Regions from separate parts of the uncultured Idiomarina sp. genome, predicted to be linked through region 1. Evidence: predicted binding sites of a transcription regulator. Region 1 holds the regulator's gene; the other holds the start of a gene.

Region 1 (6,030 bases):
TTCTAACGCGTTCAGCGTTGCCGTGGCGCCTTCATGCGTCAACGAGCTAAACATCAAAATAGGACAAGGTGCATCACGCATGATTTCACGGACTGCGTCGATGCCGTTCATCACGGGCATCTCGATATCCATGGTGATGACATCGGGACGTAAGCTTTTTGCTTGCTCAACGGCTTGACGGCCATCGTTTGCTGAACCGATGACTTTTATCTGGCTATTACTTTCAAGAATCTCTGTTACTCGGCGTCGGAAGAACGCCGAGTCATCGACCACTAAAACACTCACTGTCATTTTTAGTGTTACCCGTTATCGTTTCGCGTAGTACTTGAGCATACTTGGCACATCAATGATTAACGCGATACCACCATCACTGGTAATGGTCGCTCCCGCCATGCCTGGCGTCCCTTGCAATAGTTTATCAAGTGGTTTTATCACCACTTCTTCTTGACCGATCAGCGCATCGACCACAAAACCCACTTGTTGGTTGCCGATCTGCACCACAACCACGTGACCGTTTTCGTTTCGCTTATTACGCTCTGGTCGGCGCGTCAGCCAATGCTCTAAGAAAAATAGAGGAATCGCTCGTTTACGCACGATCAATGTCAACTGACCATCGACGGTATTGGTCTTTGCCATATCCAAGTCGATAATTTCACTGACCACGGCGAGCGGCAGTGCAAACGTCTGATCTTTTACCTCGACCATTAAGGTCGGTAAGATCGCCAGCGTGAGCGGTACTTTGATGAGTAGTTCAGTGCCTTTACCGAGCTCTGATTCAATTTTAATACTACCGTTCAATTGACTGATTTTGGTTTTTACCACGTCCATTCCGACGCCACGACCCGAGATATCCGACACTTGCTCTTTGGTTGAGAAACCGGCGGCAAAAATCAGATTGTAGGCATCTTCGTTGGACATACGCGCGGCGGCATCTTCATCGAGAACGCCCCGCTTAATTGCGATTTGTTTGAGTTTTTCGGCATCCATCCCCGCACCGTCGTCTTTAATAGACAACATAATGTGGTCACCCTCTTGTGACGCCGATAGCGTCACCATTCCCTCGCGGGGTTTGCCTTTTGCTTGGCGCTCATCGGGCATTTCGATGCCGTGATCGACCGAGTTGCGCACCAAATGCACCAGTGGGTCAGCGAGTGCTTCGACTAAATTTTTATCGAGGTCGGTTTCTTCGCCGTGCATCTCGAGATTAATTTCTTTTTTCAGGCTACGTGCCAGATCACGCACGACCCGCGGGAAGCGGCCAAAGACTTTCTTAATAGGCTGCATTCGGGTTTTCATCACCGAGCCTTGCAGATCGCCGGTTACGACATCGAGGTTGGCGATGGCTTTGCTCATTTCTTCGTGCTTTTGATCGTCGCTGTTGCTGAGGCTTAACAGGCGGTTTCGTACTAACACGAGCTCACCGACCATGTTCATGATCTCATCAAGACGCTTGGTATCCACTCGCACAGTGGTTTCTGGGGGCGGTGGTGGCGGCGCGGCGGGCTTTTTCGCCGGCTGCTTGGCTTGTTCTTTTGATGGTTCAGCTTTTTTCGGCTCGGGCTTTTTAGGCGCTGCTTTTTGAGGCTCGGGCTTTTTGGCTGCTGCAGGTTGTTGCGCTGGCTTTTCTGCGGTTTTGTTGACTTTAGGGGCCTTGCCTTTGCCGTGCAGATCGTCGAGCAGCGCTTCAAACTCGTCATCGGTAATTTCGTCGCTGTCGCTTTTGCTGGCTGATTTTTGTTCTTCTTGCTGTTTTTCTGCGCTGGTTGGGGCTTTACCCGAACCGTGGAGTTCGTCGAGCAAGGCTTCGAATTCGTCGTCTGTGATCTCGTCGTTATCGGTGTGGGTGTTTGGTGCTTCTTTTTTATTGGCTGTTTTTGAGGCACCGGGGCCTTGGCCTTTGCCGTGGAGTTCGTCGAGCAGGGCTTCGAATTCGTCTTCTTGGATGTCGTCGACTGTGTTTTCGGCATCGTTTGTCGCGCCAGAGGCGCGACCTACGTTGGTATCGGCGGCGACGTCATTTGTCGCGCCGGAGGCGCGACGTACGTCGGCGTCGTCGTCGGCGGCGTCGGCGGCGGCGTCGTCGGCGGCGGTGTCGTCTTCAGATTCGGGTTGGGAGAGCTTGTGGAGGGTTTCGAGGAGCTCGCTGTCAGCGGCTTCGGGTTCCTCTCGCGCTTGTAATTGAGCAAATTGGGCATTGATGGTGTCGAGCGCTTGCAGGATCACGTCCATGAGGTCAGACGTGACTGTGCGTTGTCCGTTACGCAAGGTATCGAACACGTTTTCTGCACCATGACAGGTATCGACCAGTGCCGAAACGGCAAGAAAGCCGGCGCCCCCTTTTACGGTATGAAATCCTCTAAAAATCGCATTGAGGAGATCTTTGTTTTCGGGGTCGTTTTCTAATTGAACGAGTTGCTCGGATAACTGCTCGAGGATTTCTGCTGCCTCGATTAAGAAATCCTGTAAGATCTCTTCGTCCATCTCAAAGCTCATGCGCTGCTCTCTCCTAGAAACCTAAGCTTGATAATAAGTCGTCCACGTCATCCTGATTTTCTACAACATCGTCGCGTTGCTCAGGGTTTATGATCGGTCCTTCTGCTGCATTCTTATCGACTGCTTTTACATTTTGTTTAGCTTGAGATTTTTGCTCTTCACCAAACAACTTGAGCAGCTCGATCAGATTTTTCTCAACGTCTTCTACGAGTTGAATCACCCGACGGATGATCTGACCGGTAATATCTTGATAGTCCTGCGCCATGAGCACTTCTGTCATCAAACCATGGATCTGCGGCATGTTTTGTCCACATTCGCGCATTAACGCATCGACTTGATGACACATTTCTTTGAATTCATTTAACTGAATATCGTTGCTCATGAGGCGCTGCCACGCAGGCATCACCTGCTCTACGCGCTGATGCATCTCATCCGTCATGGGCAGACAGGCTTCGACGGCGTCCATCGTGCGGTTAGCCGCGTCTTCTGTTTTTTCAATCACATATTGCAGACGATTCTGCGCATCGGGCAAATCGTCTTGTGTCAGTTGCATGATACGCGGATCGAGTTGGAAGTCTTGCAAGGCTTCATGCAGGTCTCGGGTGAGTTGCCCGACAGAGGTGAACAACTTGTCATCATGCTCTTGATGGAAATCGTCTAGCCATTGATCGGCTTTAGACTGCTCTCCCGCTTCAAGCCACTCAACCAATTGCTTCGCTTGCTTGAGCGATATGCTTGCTGATGGTTTTACCATAGCCGTGCCCACTAACTGATACGTTCAAAGATTTTATCGAGCTTCTCTTTCAACGTTACAGCGGTGAAAGGCTTCACAATGTAGCCGTTCACACCAGCTTGTGCGGCTTGAATAATTTGCTCACGTTTGGCTTCGGCCGTGACCATTAACACGGGTAAGTGCGCGAGGTCATCGTCTTTACGAATTTCCTTAAGTAAGTCGATACCTTGCATCCCCGGCATGTTCCAGTCAGTTACGACAAAATCAAAGTCACCTTGTTGGAGCATCGGTAATGCGGTGTTGCCATCGTCAGCTTCTTGGATGTTGGTGAATCCAAGGTCACGAAGAAGATTTTTGATGATTCGTCTCATTGTTGAAAAGTCATCAACAACAAGAATTTTCATGTTTTTATCCAAAGCTCCCTCCACTTGGGCTCTCGATTACTACGATAATTACTCTACCCAGCTCTGCATGCGTGTTTTTAAGCGCATCATTGCTTGGCTATGAATTTGGCTCACGCGTGATTCGCTCACGCTGAGAACTTCACCGATTTCTTTCAGGTTAAGTTCCTCATCATAATACAACGAAAGCACTAATGCTTCACGTTCGGGTAAACCCGAGATAGTTTCGACCAGTGCGCGATGAAAGGCATCGTTTTCAACGTCTTTCTGCGGCTCGTAGTTTGCACCGGTTACTTGCTCGGGCATAATAGCATCTTCGGAGACGCCTAGATCTTCAATTCCGATAATTCGTCCCGAGTTTACATCGCGCAAAATAGCGTGGTATTCCTCGAGCGGCATTTCTAATTTTTCGGCAACTTCGACATCTTTGGCATCACGCCCGGTTTCGTTTTCGACCTGTCGAATCGCTTCGAGTACACGCCGATGATTGCGATGCACTGAGCGCGGCGCCCAGTCACCACGGCGTATCTCGTCTAACATTGCGCCGCGAATACGAATGCCCGCAAAGGTTTCAAAGCTCGCGCCTTTGCTATTGTCAAAGTTTCGTGCTGCTTCCAGTAAGCCAATCATGCCGGATTGGATCAGATCATCGACCTGAACGCTCGCGGGAAGACGCGCCATCATGTGATGAGCTATGCGCTTCACGAGACCCGTGTGTTGTTCGATAATCGCTTGGCGATTATCGGCATGGGCACTGTAAACAGCCGCTTTATTCATTGGCAACATCCTGCTTCTTACCGTTATCGGCCGATCCTATTAATTGTTCAAGGAAAAATTCGAGATGCCCGCCAGGCTGCGCCGGCACTGGCCAGTCGAGCGCACGCTGCGCAAGGGCTTTAATTGCTAATGACGCGGGAGACCGAGGCTGCATTAAGACCAACGGTTTTTGTTTGCGTACCGCCAGACGAATATTGTCATCGAACGGAATTATGGCGGCCAATTCTATCGCGACATCTAAAAACCGATCTGTGACTTTAGTCAACTTATTGAATAGCAGTTGCCCTTCGCGCAAATTACGCACCATGTTGGCAACCACTTTAAATTTGAATACGTCCTGCTCTTTACTGAGCACTTTCATCAATGCATACGCATCGGTGATTGAAGTCGGTTCATCACACACCACAAGTAATACATCTTGCGCGGCGCGTGCGAAGCGTACGACCGTGTTACCGATACCGGCGGCGGTATCGACAACCAAGACATCAAAATCACCTTGTAGGTCGCTAAAAGCGCGGATAAGTTCGGCGTGCTGAGTCTCGTTCAGCTCTATCATTGAGCGCGTTCCGGAGGTGGCGGGCACGATTTTGATACCGGCGGGGCCTTCAATCAAAATATCTCTCAGTTCGGCTTGTCCACTGAGCACATGTGAAAGATTTTTTTGCACGCGCAGCCCAAGCATCACGTCGACATTGGCGAGACCTAAATCGGCATCCAATACCAATACGCGTTTGCCTTGTTCGGCCATCGCAATCGCCATGTTTAAAGAGATGTTGGTTTTACCCACACCGCCCTTACCACCGGTTACTGCAATGACTTTGACTTTGCTCTGTTTCATCTTTCTTAAGCCACTTGCTTGATCCATGCGCTCTAACTCATACTGCTGGTTGATGCTTGATTCGTTAAGGCCCATCACTGGACCGCCTGCCAACTTGATTTTGGCATGTCTGACACATTCGAACAAATGCTTTTATCATACAAGCGCTCAGCCTCGGTCACCATATAATGTTCATCAGCTACACGGATGTCCTCGGGTACTTGTTGACCATGAGTCAAGTAACCGACGGCGAGACCTTGTTCGATAGCAACACTGATACTCTCACCTAAGCTTAAGCACTCATCTAGCTTAGTAAAGATACACCCTGCTAGCGGCAGTGTTTTGAATTGCTTGACGGTATCGTTTAGCACTTGTGTCTGCGCTGTAGCAGATAATACCAAATAAGGACGAATTCTGAGACGTTTATTCTGCAGAATTTGTCCAAGCTGTTCGCTCAAGCGCTTATCGCGTTGGCCCATACCCGCCGTATCGATAAGAATCAGACGCTTATCACGCAGGCTCAGCATGGCATCAGCAAGTTCTTTTGCATCGTTTGCGATTTTTACGGGGCAGCCGATGATACGACCATAAACTTTTAATTGTTCACTGGCGCCGATACGGAACGTGTCCGTGGTGATTAAAGCGACCGAGTCAGATCCATGACGCTGGGCATAACGTGCAGCGAGCTTGGCGATGGTGGTGGTTTTACCAACACCCGTTGGCCCGACTAAAGCGACCGCACCGCCACGAGTCAAAATATCGTCATGGGTGGTATTGAGCTGACCTTCAAGAAGCTGTAGCGCTTGCTC
Region 2 (6,030 bases), on a different contig from region 1:
CTTAGCTAAGGTTAAAACGAGCAGTTTGTTTAATCAGCTGCTCGTAACGAGCGGCATGTGAATCCGTTAACGTTAAACCTTGTAGCGTACGTAAACATGAGAGGCATTCTTTTTTCAAGAAGCCAATTTCTTTATTCGAGTTTGCTTCGGCACAATATCGAACAGCAGCCTGTATAAAGTTAAGAGCGGCGCCGCTGTTGAGAGGAGCTACTTTTAGTGCTTCTCGGAAACTGTTGAGTGCTTCCTTATAAAAGCGCTCTTCATATTCTTTGATGCCGCGTTCATGTAGCTGTCGGAATTGACTGCGACGTTGTTCAGATCGTTTTACTCGATCTTTTAACAGACGGTCAGTGTATTCATCAACGGAGAACAGCTGTTGATACTGCTTCATAATGTCATCCGCTTTTTCAAATTCACCTAAATCCATCAAAATAGCGACGATATCGAAGCTTACTTCCTCAGGCAACGAGTGGCCTGCTGCTAAATCAACACCAAAAATTTGGTTAAGTCTGTCTTGAGCTTCGCGTAAGCGTCCGTTGAAAGCGTCGATGCGTGACAGTAATACGGACTCGATCGTTTCAAAAGCGATATCTGAATAAACGAGGTTTTCATCGTAGCGCGCACGCTGCAATTCCATGGTCGCTTCAGTTTGATATTTCGCTACTTGCTGGCGCGTTTCCGCATGCTCGGCGGCATCTAAGATGGAACGTAGGTAATTGCACAGATGTTGCACGTTACGATGAACCGAAGTACGGGCGATTTGTAGCACATTGTTCATCGCTTGCTTGGCTATTTCGTAATTCTCTGAATCACGTGCGATGCGTGCTAGTAGGGTCTGCCGCTCGATCGAGAACGGCGCCATAGAAATGGCCATGCGGGCACTATCGAGGGCATCATCGAGTGCCGCCTTGCTGAGGTGACAGCGCGTTCTCAGATCGTGCGCTTCAATCGCATTCGGCATTTTTTTTATAACAATATTTAACAGTTCGAGAGCATCATCAGGGCGTTGCTGAAGTAAACGCGTTTCAGCCAGCTTTAAACTCGCCCAACTCTGACCACCTTCTTCCAATAAACGGGCAATCGCGGCATCAGCGGCCTCAAGTTGACCTGTTTTATTAAACAGTTCAATTTGTAATTTTTGACAGTAGTTGGCATAGCGACTTTGAGCGTCGATATGTTTTTGACAAGCGGTAATACACTGCTGATAGTCTTTATTAAACAACGTTTTGAATACATCTCTTAGCCACATTCTGCGTTTATAAGCTCTTAATAAACGCGCATGTAGAACGCGGTGTGAAAACGGTTTTGTCAGATAGTCGTCGGGCTGAAGCTCAAGTGCACTGAGTACCATTGGTCGCGTGTTGTCGCCAGTGATGATAAAAAATAGCGTTTCAGGCTTAAGCATACCGCGCTGCCGTAACTCCTCGAGCACTTGGCGACCGTTTTTTCCTCGGCCTAAATTGTAGTCGACCAACATAATGTCGTAGGGTCGGCGTGCATAGGCTGCAATGCCCGCTTCACCGGTTCGTTTAGCGTCGACTTCTTTTGCACCGAGATTAATCAAAAGCCCCTTCAACATGACTTGAAAGGCTTTTTGATCCTCAATGATTAGGACACGTTTTTCCGATAAATCCAGTACTTCGCTCATACCGTAGACACTAATAGAAGAATTAATGAAAGCATACTGTCAAACATAAATTATGTTAAGTCTCTACTCGGTTTAACGCGCAATTTAAAGGGAAATAAGTAAATTATGAGAGTAGCATCCATTAAAGAAGGGCAAATTGAGTGGAATGAAGCGGAGCTATCAAAGGAACTCAGTGCTCACCAAGTAAAAATTGAAATTAGCCATGCGGGTATCAATCGCGCTGATCTAATGCAGGTCGCAGGAGCCTATCCACCTCCGCCGGGAGCGTCAGACATTCCCGGGCTCGAGTGTTGTGGTCAGATTGTCGCTGTTGGCGATCAAGTGGATACTTTTGCAGTGGGGGACGATGTCTGCGCTTTGCTTGCCGCTGGGGGCTATGCTCAGCACGTCATTGTTGATCAACAACAAGTACTCCCGCTACCTCAAGGGTGGTCGAAAGCGCAAGGAGCAGGTTGGTTGGAAACTTTCGCGACCGCATATCTCAATGTTTTTCAATTGGCGCGTGTTAAACCGTCAGAGCGAGTGCTGGTGCATGCGGCAGCGGGAGGAGTTGGCACATCCCTGCTTCAATTATGCAAAGAGAAAGGAATTAGTACGGTCGCGGTGGTAGGAACTGACGAAAAGCAAACTTTTTGTCAAAAGCTGGGCGCGAGTTTGTCGATAAATCGACATCATGAGCGAGACTGGAACGCTATAGAGAAAGAAGGTGTTGACGTGATATTGAATCCCATCGGCGGTGACTCTATTGCCCGAGACCAACGCTTTTTAAATACCGAAGGTCGCATCGTGCTAATCGGTTTAATGGGGGGACGTGAGGGCCAGGTCGACTTTGGACGAATGCTAATCAAGCGACAACGTATCATCGGCTCAACGCTCCGAGCACTCTCCGCTGAACGCAAGGGAGCCATTTTGAGTGAATTGTGGGCGGAATTTGGAGACGCATTCAATGCGCGTCGCGTTATGCCAATGATTGATCAAGTGGTGCCAGCAACGGATGTGAATGAAGCGATGGACTACATGCGCGAAAATCGAACGTTTGGAAAAATAGTATTGGATATGAACGCTTAATAAGAAGAATTGGTGGAGGGGGCAGGATTCGAACCTGCGAAGGCTGAGCCGTCAGATTTACAGTCTGATCCCTTTGACCGCTCGGGAACCCCTCCATCAGAAGAGCGCGTATGATAGCAACCTGAACTCTGTTGTAAAGGGTAAACTAAAAAAACTCATTGTTTCTCGTACTTTGCCGATATGACTGATATGTCAGTCAGCGGAGTTAGCAATGCAAGTGGTACGAGAACCACAATTGGATTCCTTTGTTAAAACAGCAGAGTCGTTTGCCAACGAAGCAATCAATGACGGTTTTGCCGCGACTTTTGCTTACTGGGTATCGGCGCTGAGTGATAGGCCTGCCGTTGAAGGGATGACACCACCCGAGCCGAACTGGCAACGAAGGATTGGTGCTGCACGACCACGCCCACTGGATGCTGGCGGTCATTATAAATTGCCGGCTGGCGTTTATAACGATGCTTCTGAGCTGACCCAGCAGCGCCTTGTTGATGCCTTGAATCCGCAACCTCTTGTCTTAGACGCGTCGCCCAATCGTCTGCCATTGGAACTCATTGCAAACTTGGATTGGCAAACGAGACAGCGTCGTCAACGTAGCAAGCTCGTCAAGCAACAGCCGCAGCGACGCTCCAACCCATCTCGTTTGTACGATGTTTTGCAGTCAATGGGTATAGAAGATCAGCAACCTCTCATGTAAGCTGACATCTTTCCAGTTGTCAGTACAAGAATGGGCATGAAAATTCATCCACAAGATGCAGAGCGTATTGAGCAATTTGTTGAGCATTTATGGCTTGCTCACGGTGTGAGTGAGAATACGCAAGCAGCTTACCGCAGTGACTTAAAGAAGTTTTGCGAGTTTTTGGCACAACACAGGTTGGGTCTTCATCAGGTAACATCTACGGTCGTGCAAGATTATCTGCTTTGGCGTCGCTCTCAGGGTCTGTCACCGCGGAGTACATCACGGTTTTTGAGTGCTATGAAAAAGCTGACGCCATACGCCATAAAGTCAGGCTGGTTTGTCACCGATCCGATCGCTAAGCTTAAACGTCCTAAAATGAGCCCCGCAGTACCTCACTCACTGACTGAATCCGATGTGTTGTCCCTATTAGATGCACCTGATGTCGATACGCCCATTGGTTTGCGCGATAGAGCGATGCTCGAAGTATTGTACGCAACCGGTTTGCGAGTAACGGAACTGGTCCGGTTACAATATGACCAAGTCTCATTGGCACAAGGCTTGGTGCGCGTTGTCGGTAAAGGTGATAAAGAACGGTTAGTGCCGTTGGGTGAGGAAGCTATCGAATGGCTATCGCGGTATATGAAGTCGGGTCGTCCAGTCCTCAGCGAGCGTCAGTCGGGGTGGGTGTTTATTACTCAGCGAGGGACGTTGTTAACGCGGCAAGCTTTTTGGTATCGGATCCGAACCTATGCCGAACAGGCCCAGATCAATAGCCATTTGTCGCCTCATACACTGCGTCATGCGTTTGCTACTCACTTGCTTAATCATGGCGCTGACTTGAGGGTACTGCAAATGTTGCTAGGGCATAGCGATCTGTCAACAACACAAATTTATACACAAGTAGCAAAAGAGCGCTTGCAGCAAATGCATGCAACGTTCCATCCACGAGGATAATCGAGGTCAATATGAAGTTGTTTCCTAGTCTTAGCGCCGTTGCGGTGTCGTTCTTGTTTTTGTCGGTCAATGCGCTGGCTGAGCAACAGCCAGACGTGAGTAAATTGGAACGTTTGGGTGTCGAGATCTCAACTATAAAGCCAGCGGGCATTGATGGCCTGTATGAGCTGTCCACTAATCAGGGAATCGTTTACATGACCGCTGATGGTGAACACTTGCTAGTCGGTAACCTGTATCAGTTGGGTGAGGGCGCACCGTTGAATGAAACTGAGCAGGCATTAAAGGCATTGCGAAAAGAAAAAGTGGCTGAACACCAAGATGAAATGATTGTTTATCCATCATCTAAGCAACAGTATGCCATTACTATTTTTACCGATACAACCTGTGGCTATTGTCGGAAATTGCATCACAACTTGGGAAGTTATCTTGATAAAGGCATTACTATTCAGTATTTGGCATTTCCGCGGGGTGGCCTAGCTTCGAAGGGCGGACGGGAATTACAGCAAGCTTGGTGTGCAAAAGATAGCGCCAAAGCGTTGTCATCACTATTCAATGATCAAGCGATCCGCGCCACTACCTTATGCGATAATCCCGTCGCTGAACACTACCAGCTAGGACAAATGCTGGGTGTAACAGGAACGCCCGCCGTAGTTTTACCGAGCGGTCGTATGTTGCCCGGAATGCGAACAGCAGATGCAATCATTGATGAAATTAAAGCTGATAACGAGTTATGACGTTCAAAGTAGTTAAGCGTTATCCGGAGCACTTCGCCGAACAGCTACCAGCGGACTGGCCTGCGATCATTCGACAAATTTTAGCGCATCGAGGGGTTACTCGACCCGAACAACTCGATCTTCGTTTGCAGGGTATGGCGCATTTTTCTCAGTTGCGAGGTATTGATGCGGCATGTGAAGCGATGCTCGAGGCACGTGAACACAATGAAGCGATTGTCATCTGTGGTGACTTTGACGCGGATGGTGCAACCAGTACCGCATTATTGATGTCCGCTCTACCGCAGTTAGGTTTCACCAAAGTCACTTATCGCGTGCCGAACCGAATGACTGAGGGGTATGGCCTTTCAGCAGCGATTGTTGAGCAGCTAGCGGAGCAACAGGTGGGGCTGATACTCACGGTCGATAATGGTATTGCCGCACATGATGCGGCAATACGCGCCGCCGAATTAGGAATCAAGTTAGTCATTACCGATCATCATTTAGCCCCTGCGTCATTACCGCCAGCGGCTGCGATAGTCAATCCTAATCAACCCGGCTGTGAGTTTCCGAGCAAAGCGTTAGCCGGTGTCGGCGTTGCATTTTATCTATTGGCGGCATTACGCGCACGATTGCGCGAAACGGGTGAGCAGACACCCAATTTAGCAGACTTTCTTGACTTGGTGGCCTTAGGTACCGTTGCCGACGTGGTGCCGCTCGATAAAAACAACCGCATTTTGGTTCAGCAAGGCCTCAATCGTATTAAAGCAGGTCAGTGTCGCGCCGGCATACGCGCATTAATTGAGCAAAGTGGTCGCGATATTGCAAAGTTACAAGCGAGTGACTTGGGATTTGCCATAGGGCCTCGTATAAATGCCGCGGGGCGCCTTGATGATATCAGCCTGGGTATCGAATGTTTGCTGGCGTCGTCTGAGCGCGCGCAACAGCTTGCTCAAACATTATGTGACTTGAAT

What was found. The regulator FliA, encoded in region 1, starts transcription of late flagellar genes. The targets are predictions, from matches to a motif close to CTAAAGNTNNNNNNNNNNNNGCCGATA.
Region 2: the regulator FliA is predicted to act here: its motif matches at 2,871-2,897, upstream of ABNS04_RS01775 (VC2046/SO_2500 family protein).

The regions. Positions count from the first base shown of each region.
Region 1 covers NZ_CAXGLS010000026.1:23,351-29,380, forward strand. Annotated here, with positions in the region: gene ABNS04_RS07900 (chemotaxis response regulator protein-glutamate methylesterase) at 1-291, opposite strand, end outside; gene ABNS04_RS07905 (chemotaxis protein CheA) at 307-2,493, opposite strand; gene ABNS04_RS07910 (protein phosphatase CheZ) at 2,507-3,247, opposite strand; gene cheY (chemotaxis response regulator CheY) at 3,259-3,642, opposite strand; gene ABNS04_RS07920 (RNA polymerase sigma factor FliA) at 3,679-4,404, opposite strand; gene ABNS04_RS07925 (MinD/ParA family protein) at 4,397-5,269, opposite strand; gene flhF (flagellar biosynthesis protein FlhF) at 5,317-6,030, opposite strand, start outside.
Region 2 covers NZ_CAXGLS010000003.1:69,687-75,716, reverse strand. Annotated here, with positions in the region: gene ABNS04_RS01795 (pirin family protein) at 1-5, shown strand, start outside; gene ABNS04_RS01790 (response regulator) at 2-1,648, opposite strand; gene ABNS04_RS01785 (NAD(P)H-quinone oxidoreductase) at 1,754-2,716, shown strand; tRNA gene ABNS04_RS01780 (tRNA-Tyr) at 2,727-2,811, opposite strand; gene ABNS04_RS01775 (VC2046/SO_2500 family protein) at 2,928-3,410, shown strand; gene xerD (site-specific tyrosine recombinase XerD) at 3,447-4,346, shown strand; gene ABNS04_RS01765 (thioredoxin fold domain-containing protein) at 4,358-5,080, shown strand; gene recJ (single-stranded-DNA-specific exonuclease RecJ) at 5,077-6,030, shown strand, end outside.